Regions from separate parts of the Halomonas sp. KO116 genome, predicted to be linked through region 1. Evidence: predicted binding sites of a transcription regulator. Region 1 holds the regulator's gene; the other holds the start of a gene.
The links. Region 1 encodes FNR, which switches genes on or off when oxygen is low (the NO sensors DNR and NnrR bind a similar motif). Its sites were predicted from a motif close to TTGATNTANATCAA; they were not measured.

Region 1 (4,386 bases):
TTTGTCGCAAGATCTGTTTCTACTGCGCATGCAATAAAATCGCCACCAAGAACACCGCCCTGACCGAGCCCTACTTATCCCGACTCGACCGTGAAATGGTGCTGACCGCACGCCACTTGGATACCACACGACCGGTGAAGCAGTTGCACTGGGGTGGCGGAACACCGACGTTTCTTAACTTGAACCAGATGGGCGACCTGATTGATCGTTTGGATGCCCGGTTTGGCCTTTCGTCCTCTGCCGATCGCGATTACGCGATTGAAATAGACCCACGCGAAGCGGATGTATTTACGCTGCGCCACCTGCAATCGCTCGGTTTCAATCGCATCAGTTTAGGCGTGCAGGACTTAAGCCCGCTGGTGCAGAAAGCCATTAACCGTATTCAGCCACGAGTACTCACCGAGACGCTGATGGATGAAGCACACCGGCTGGGCTTTCGTTCGCTCAATCTCGATTTAATATACGGCTTGCCCTTTCAGACTGAAAAAAGCTTTGCAGACACCCTGCGTCAAGTGATCGAGTTAAATCCCGCACGGCTTTCTGTGTTTAACTACGCCCACATGCCCGAGCGCTTTGCCCCCCAGCGGCGGATTAACGTCGATGACCTGCCGGGTAGCGAAGAGAAGCTGGCAATTCTGCGCACCACGATAGAGATGCTCACCGCGGCTGGCTACGTACATATCGGGATGGATCACTTTGCCCGGCCTGACGATAGCCTGGCCATTGCCCAGCGCGACGGCTCGCTACAGCGCAACTTCCAAGGCTACTCCAGTCACGCCCAATGCGATTTAATCGGGCTTGGCGTTTCGGCGATTTCGCGCATTGATGACGTCTACGCGCAGAACCCGAGCGATCTGGCAAGCTACGAGGCGGCGTTGGATCAGGGCCAACTCGCCACTGTACGCGGCGTGCGGTTGAGCGACGACGACCTCATCCGTCGAGACGTGATTGAGCGGCTGATGTGCGATATGGGCATTGACCTGGCTGCGGTCAGCCAGCGCTGGAACATCGATGCCCCCCGCTATTTTGCCCCCGCGCTGGAGCGTTTACAGAGCGCCGAGCAAGATGGCCTACTGACCCGTAGTGGTGATCAACTTAGCGCCACGTCCATGGGTCGTCTGCTGGTGCGCCATTTAGCCATGGCGTTCGATACCCATCTTTCTGGGCAAATAGGGCAGCGCTACTCTAAGATTGTTTAATCACCTTATTGTAGGCATGCTAACGCCATCACAATAAGTAAGAATTTGCTAATTTTACCCTGACCCACTCAAGGAGCACCGCATGTTGGAACCTATGAGCAGCCGACGCTCGCTACTCCACGAAGCGCGCTGCCAAACCTGCAGCCTTAGCTCGCTGTGCCTGCCGCTTGCCCTTGAGTTGGACGATATGGGCCAGTTCGATGCCATTATTCGTCGTCGCGCACCGCTGAAAAAAGGCGAACCACTATTTCGCCAAAGCGATACTTTTACCAGCGTTTACGCGGTACGTTCGGGCAGTTTGAAACAAGTCACCTCAGAGGGAAACGGCAGCGAGCAACTGACCAATTTCTACCTCCCGAGCGAACTAGTGGGGTTGGACGGGATTGATGAGGAGCACTATCCAGGTAGCGTGATTGCCCTGGAAACGACCACCGTTTGCGAGATTCCCTTTGATCGCTTGGACTCACTCTCTGAGGAGTTGCCCGAACTGCGTGGCCAGCTGTATCGCAGCATGAGCAAAGAGTTACGCGATGACCGGCGCATGATGCGTCTGCTGTCGCGTAAAACCGCCGACCAGCGGCTGGCGAGCTTTTTGATTACCCTCTCGGATCGTTTTCGTCGCCGTGGCTACTCGCCCTACAGTTTCCGCCTTTCCATGCCCAGGGCCGATATCGGCAACTATTTGGGTTTAGCGGTGGAAACCGTCAGCCGGATTTTAAGCCGCTTCCAGCAGCAGAGCGTAATGGCGGTATCCGGGCGAGAGGTCAATATTCTTGATATGCAGCGCTTAATCACCCTCGCCGAAGAGGAGCAAAACGCTAGCTGACGTTAAATGCCTGGATACGCCCGGCCAGCAGCTCTGCCTGTTTGGCCTCTAAGCCTTCAAAATCGAAAAGGCTGCGGTCGGCCAACTGGGAAGGGGCAATATTAGTCACCGCCTTAAACATGCTCTCCAGGCGGCCGGGGAATTTTTTGTCCCACTCGGCGAGCATCTCTTTGACCACCTGGCGCTGCATATTGGGCTGCGAACCGCATAGATTGCAGGGAATAATCGGGAATTCCATCAGCCGTGAAAACTCGGCAATATCCGCCTCTTTACAGTAAGCCAACGGCCGAATGACGATATTTTTACCATCATCAGAAAGCAGCTTAGGCGGCATCGCTTTTAAGTTGCCGCCAAAGAACATATTGAGAAACAGCGTTTCAAGGATATCTTCGCGGTGGTGACCCAGGGCGATTTTATTGGCGCCAATCTCTTCAGCAAAACCATACAGCGAACCGCGGCGCAGACGTGAACAGAGCGCGCAAGTCGTTTTGCCTTCCGGGGTTTTCTCCTTCACCACCGAGTAGGTGTCGCGCTCGACAATGTGATACTCCACGCCCTGCTTATCCAGATACGCAGGCAGCACATGCTCGGGAAAACCGGGCTGTTTTTGATCCAGATTGACCGCTACCATTGAGAAATTGACCGGCGCGTTGCGCTGCAAGTTGCGCAAAATCTCCAGCATCGTATAGCTGTCTTTGCCGCCGGAGAGACAGACCATCACGCGGTCGCCTTCATTGATCATCTGGTAATCAATAATCGCATTGCCTACTTCTCGGCGCAGGCGCTTTTGCAGCTTGTTAAATTCACGTTTCTGCTTAGCATCAGCCAGCTCTGGCGAGTCTTGCTCAACATCAGCGAGGGCGGCTCCGAGGGAAGCAGGGTCAAAATGATCAAGAGATTGCATGGTATAAGCACTGCCGAGGGTGGAAGGCATTCAAGAAAAAGTGGCTGCTATTCTAACAACACTCACCGCCCTGACCCAACTACTCGTATGCAGCGCTGCCTATTACTAAGCAGCCTCCGCCATAATGCGCTGCAGGCGCATATACAGCAGCGCGCTGGAAGTGGCCTCACCTAACACACCCTGCATCCCCATCGCGGGTACTTGCCAGCACGCCAGCGCTTGAGCAAAGCTACTCGGTGCCTCTATCTCCGGGTGCAAGCGCCGCAGCTGGCGCTGATGCAGCTTTTCTACGTCGACCTGGGCATTGGGCAGCGCGAAATTCAACCGCTTTCTCAGCAACGCATTTAACGCGCCAATCCGCTGGTCTAACTGCCAGCCGACAATAGGTCGATTGCCAATAAACTCTACTAACGCATTTAAATTGTCGCGATTTGGCGCCGCCACACACCCCGCCTGACACAGCAGGTGATGGCGACGCAGCGATGCATGGTCAGCCTGCCCCGGTGCGCCTAACGTCAGCACAAAAGCACGGCTGGTACGCACCTGCTGTTGGCTAAGCACCACGGCGGCCAAACTGATCACAGGTGATGTCGGCGTAGGCGTTGATGTGCAGGCAAGCGCTACCAGCTCTTCGCCCATATAGGGCTGAAAGAGCCAGGCATAGGGAGAATCAGCACAGCGCCGCCGGTCGCTTTCGCGACGCAACAAGGTGCGTAAGGAACCGCTAAAAAGTGCCACGTGTCGATCTAACAGCCGTATTCCGCTCACGAATACTCCAAATGGTAACGATGGGAAAGCCGCTGCTTAAAGTCTTTGACAATATGCATCGCTTCACGCAATAGGTCGCGCTCAAGGGAAGAAAGATTTTGCACCACGACACGGTTAGCGCGACTGCTGTTTTGGGCGTTAGCTTCTTGAGCACCGACAGGCGTCTCCAACGCGGTTAGCTGCTGTTTAAGACGTAGCTCGGAAAACAGGGCCAACGCTTCGCCCAGGTCATCTGCAAAACGGCGATCCAATCGCCCATCGGCGGCCAGGGCATCCAAACGGTCAAACGTCGAGGTGGCTTGGATGCGCCGCTCAAGCGCCATGGTGCGCACGCCGTGAACAATGGGAAAAATACCGCCTTTCTTGATATCGATACCGTGCTGAGGCTTTTTCAGCGAGCCAAACAGCGTCAGCGGTGTGGAAAAACGTAGCGCCGTGCGCGCAAAGTACGAAAGCAACAGCTCATCACGAGAGCAGCGTTCAAATAGCTCTTCTCGTACACTGGCAAGCAGGCTGGGGTTACCGGCCACCGCATGGGCATCAAGCATGATCGCCAGCTTCATCAGGCTGTCACCATCCCGCTCGCTGGCCCATTTGGCAATATTGCTCTTCCACTGCGACACCGTGGCCACCCACTCAGGGTTTGAAACCATAATATTGCCGGGGCACGGCGGGTAGCCAAGCTGGAT
Region 2 (4,386 bases), 1.2 Mb from region 1:
CTGCTTCGCCTACCCGGGGTGAGTGATATTCGCAGTAACTTTGCTATCCAGCCGGTGAAAGAGTACGGCACCTTACCATTAGCTAACAACAATAAGACCTAGTTGTGAAACTTGTTGATAGTGGCGCGCTCGTTTGATGCAATTTAACGCTAAACCCACGAATACCCATATGAAAAAGGTGATTAGCCAAAGCCTGGCTATTCCTCGTCACCAGTAGCCGCATAAAGTCAGCCTACAGCGGCGCTTGATTTGGGTACTGTGCGCCAGTAACGCCTTAAGATATCCGAGTTGTCATCCTGTTTTAAGTTTTCTCCTTCTGAATCCACCAAGGCTAACTGTTTCCTCTGGGGCCTAGACAATGGAGCAATGCTTGTCGTTGTCGTTGAGAAAAAAGACTCCCTCATCGTTACGTCATTTCACGACCTCGAAAAATCATATGGGCTTGATATGGATCAAGCTGCGGCCATATGCCTCGTGTTTTTAAGCGAGAAGAGGTCTATCCTCAAACAATAAGACTTAAGTTATTACGTTAGAGGAAATAGTTATGAAAAGTTCTTTAATGCCAATGGCTACCGTCATCGGAATCACGATGGCCTTAGGAGCCACACCCTCTATTGCAGACGAAGTCGAGGCCTACCGGGAAACAACGTTAGGTCTCTATGTCACGGCCATTGAGGCTCATGACCTCATGCAAGATAACGATCGTGCTGTACTTATCGACGTACGCGACCCCATTGAGATCAAGTTTACTGGCTTCGCCGAGCCCACCGATATCCATGTGCCCTGGGTGATAGCCGAGCGCGATAATTTCGATGAAGAAGCGAAGACTTGGCCAGTAGTCAAAAACGCTGACTTCGAAGAGCAAGTAAGAGCCAAAATAGAAGCGCTGGGCGTAAACAAAGAAGATCCAATCATTGTCATGTGTCGCTCCGGTGCCACCCGCAGTGCCCCCGCTGCCGATGTGATAGCCGAGATGGGATACAGCGAAGTCTATTCCATGACCGACGGTTTCGAGGGTGAAAAGCTCAAGGAGGGTAATTCCCAGGGCGTAAGAGCGCAGGATGGCTGGCGCAATTCGGGTCTTCCGTGGAGCTATGACATCAACCCTGATGTGGCATGGCGCCCTGCCCATTAACAGTCCGATATATGGGTCACTGCTTGAGCAGCAGGGCCAAGATACTGATCAAAACCAACGAGGTGACCCCATGACTATTACACATAAGACCAGCAATACGATCTTGACACTGGCAGTTGCTACTGCTGCTATCGGTTTCTCTAGTTTCTCAATGTCTGACAGCCATGGCAGAAACGGAACTGAAGATCAGGCCTTAGTTATCCTTACTAGCGACTCACTGCAGACCCAAGGCATGGCCATGATTCTATCCAACGCCATGCAGCAGCAAGGCACTCACCTGCATATACTGCTTTGTGATGCTGCTGGTGATTTGGCCGTCGGGGGATACACAAGTGCGGAAGCTATCAACACGCCACCGAGCAACCCGGCAGGCCAAGTCAAGCCGGAAGGCATGCTTAATATGCTTTTAGATAATGGCGCCACCGTGGATGTGTGTGCCATTTACCTGCCCAACAGCGAAAACGAAGAAGACGACCTTCTTGAAGGCGTGGGTGTGGCGGCACCTGGCCACATAGCGGAAATGATGCGCGATCCGTCCATTCCTGTTTACAGTTTTTGAGCACTCAAACTTAAATTAAGGAGTTAATTATGAGTCGCAACGTCGGTGGTATCGATAAAATCTTACGCATCCTGATAGGGATTGCACTGATCGTACTGGCCCTAACAGGCACTATCGGGGTGTGGGGCTGGATCGGCGTATTGCCGCTAGCCACCGGGCTATTTAACTTCTGCCCAGCTTATAAATTAATAGGCTTCACTACCTGCAAAACTAAATAGTGTCTATTAAGCAAACAAGACCATAGAAATAGCGCTTGCCATGTTTATTAGCGCAAGCGCTATTTTATATATGTGCGCTAAAAATTACCCGTGTCGCCATTCAATTGTTTAATGCTAAATGAAACTCCGTATACAGAACAAACACTTAGCCATTTAACATTAAGGGAGCATTAAGAGATATACCCTAACCCATTGACACGTATCAATTTTCACCTTTAACAAAAGGCGTAACCTAAGCGTATTCCGACCATTCGCCCATGCGAATGCCGTTTAATTCGCCAAGGAGGCGCTATGGACGCAATACGCCGTTCGCTCTTGGGTCAAATGGCACGTTTAAGCGCCGGCGCTGCGCTGATACCGTTTTCAAGCCTTGCCCAAGCTGGCATCAATCAGCAACCTGCCCGCCGTGAAGGCGATCCCACTAAACGCTACGGCATGCTTGTCGATTTACGCCAGTGCATCGGCTGCCAGGCCTGTACGGTGTCGTGTCATATCGAAAACGCTGCACCGCTGGGCCAATTCCGCACCACGGTTTCCCAGTATGAAGTACAGCACCAGGAAAGCGGCGAATTAGCCACCTTTATGCTGCCCCGGCTGTGTAACCACTGTGAAAACCCGCCCTGCGTCCCGGTTTGCCCCGTAGAAGCCACTTACCAGCAGCAGGATGGCATTGTGGTGGTCGATAGTGACCGCTGCGTGGGATGTGCCTATTGCGTTAACGCCTGCCCCTACGATGCTCGCTTTATTAACCAACGCACGCAAACCGCCGACAAGTGCACCTTCTGCGCCCATCGTCTAGAAGTCGGTCTATTGCCCGCTTGCGTTGAGAGCTGCGTAGGTGGTGCCCGCGTGATTGGGGACATGCGCGATCCTCAAAGCCAAATCAGCCGCATGATTTACGAACATCGCGATGCATTGATGGTGCTACAACCCGAAAAACACACCCTTCCTCAGGTGTTCTACCTAGGCATGGATGAGCGCTTCACCACGCGTCCTACGGCAGAACCCGTCGCGCTGGAAGTACTCGACCCCCACGGTCAGGAGATGGGCTATGAATTCCACCATTGAGCTACTGGCACCGCGCTATGACATCGCCTGGTACCCGTGGGCGGTGCAGTACTTTTTCATGATTGCGGTTTCCTACGCCAGCCTGTGGCTAGCCGCCCCAGCACTGGTATTCGGCAAAAAAGCCTGGCTGCCTACCGCGCGTCTGGCGCTAATCGCTTGCGTTAGCACTACGCTGGTAGCGCCCGTTGCGCTACTCGCGGATTTGCACCAGCCGCTGCGGTTCTGGCACTTCTACGCTTACGCCAATAGCCACTCGTGGATGTCGATTGGCAGCGTTGTTCTGCCGCTTTATTTGGTTAGCGTGCTTGGCCTTGCTTGGCTGGCATGGCGGCCCGCGCTGCAGGCGCAGCGCAGCGCACCAGGACTCAGCGGCATGCTAGCTACTTGGCTTTCACTGGGCAGTGGCATAACGCCACGAGCACTGGTCGCCGTGGTAGGTCTGGCTGCGCTGGGGCTTTCCAGCGGCATTATGCTTTACACCGGTGCGGAGCTTGCAATCGTAAAAGCCCGCCCGCTTTGGAACACCGTATGGCTACCGCCTATGCTGGCGACCACGGGGTTTATCGCCGCCTCCGGGCTGGTATTAGTGCTGAACCGGGTTAGTGGGCTTTGTTCGCAAACCGCTATACGACAGATGCTGTATGTGCTGCTAGTGACCTGTGCACTAGCAGGCTTGGTTGCAATTAGCTGGTTTTTGGATGGCGTGAATGCCCACGTAGGCTCTGTTGCCGCCGCATTGGAATCCGTGCGTCATAGCGACTCGTGGCGCAATACCGCCCTATGGGGAGGGATTACCGGCTTAGCGCTCTTTGCCGCCGTGTTGTTTTTACTGACTCGCCCTACCCTGCGCCAGAAGCACGCGCGCGGTGTCCTAACCTCTAACCAGCCAGCACTGTTTGCCTGGGCATGGTTGTTAGGCCTCGTAGCCATACACATGGGCTGGATGTTCCGCTGGGTGGTGCTGATGGATGTTCAGCATGTGGCCCGCAACAGCGCAGGCTTTCATCACTACGGCATTCCCGCGGGCTCTTCCGGTATTTTAGGCATTGTTGGCACCTTCGGCCTCTGGCTCGCCGCTATTCTACTGATTGAACTGTTTATTCCCTGGCGGCAGGCCCAACAGGGCGGCCTTATAGCAACGCCCACTCACGCTACCCAAGATGCTTCTACTCATTCTCTCACCGCGAAAAAAGGAGCGTCTAGTCATGTCTAAGTCTGCTCAAGACCCGTCACGCCGCCGTTTTCTAAAAGGCGCTGCCGTCGCCGGTGGTGCAGCCACTTTTGCCGTGGGCTATGCCGACCCTTTGGCAAAAATGGCTAAGGGCATTACCGGTAGCGCGGGTGAAAAACCCAGTCACCATATTCATGGCAACTCGCTGACCCCAGAATATCGAGTCGATTTAGAC

Region 2: dsrO (sulfate reduction electron transfer complex DsrMKJOP subunit DsrO) is a predicted target of FNR. The motif match lies at 2,105-2,118, and genes of this name have one in related genera.

What each region holds. Positions count from the first base shown of each region.
Region 1 is NZ_CP011052.1:1,162,446-1,166,831, reverse strand. It holds gene hemN (oxygen-independent coproporphyrinogen III oxidase) at 1-1,199, shown strand, start outside; gene fnr (fumarate/nitrate reduction transcriptional regulator Fnr) at 1,282-2,025, shown strand; gene ttcA (tRNA 2-thiocytidine(32) synthetase TtcA) at 2,018-2,929, opposite strand; gene KO116_RS05415 (DNA polymerase III subunit epsilon) at 3,035-3,697, opposite strand; gene KO116_RS05410 (DUF294 nucleotidyltransferase-like domain-containing protein) at 3,694-4,386, opposite strand, start outside.
Region 2 is NZ_CP011052.1:2,332,516-2,336,901, reverse strand. It holds gene KO116_RS10865 (Lrp/AsnC family transcriptional regulator) at 1-102, shown strand, start outside; gene KO116_RS10860 (rhodanese-like domain-containing protein) at 545-1,135, shown strand; gene KO116_RS10855 (hypothetical protein) at 1,206-1,694, shown strand; gene KO116_RS10850 (YgaP family membrane protein) at 1,724-1,912, shown strand; gene dsrO (sulfate reduction electron transfer complex DsrMKJOP subunit DsrO) at 2,204-2,980, shown strand; gene nrfD (NrfD/PsrC family molybdoenzyme membrane anchor subunit) at 2,964-4,193, shown strand; gene KO116_RS10835 (molybdopterin dinucleotide binding domain-containing protein) at 4,186-4,386, shown strand, end outside.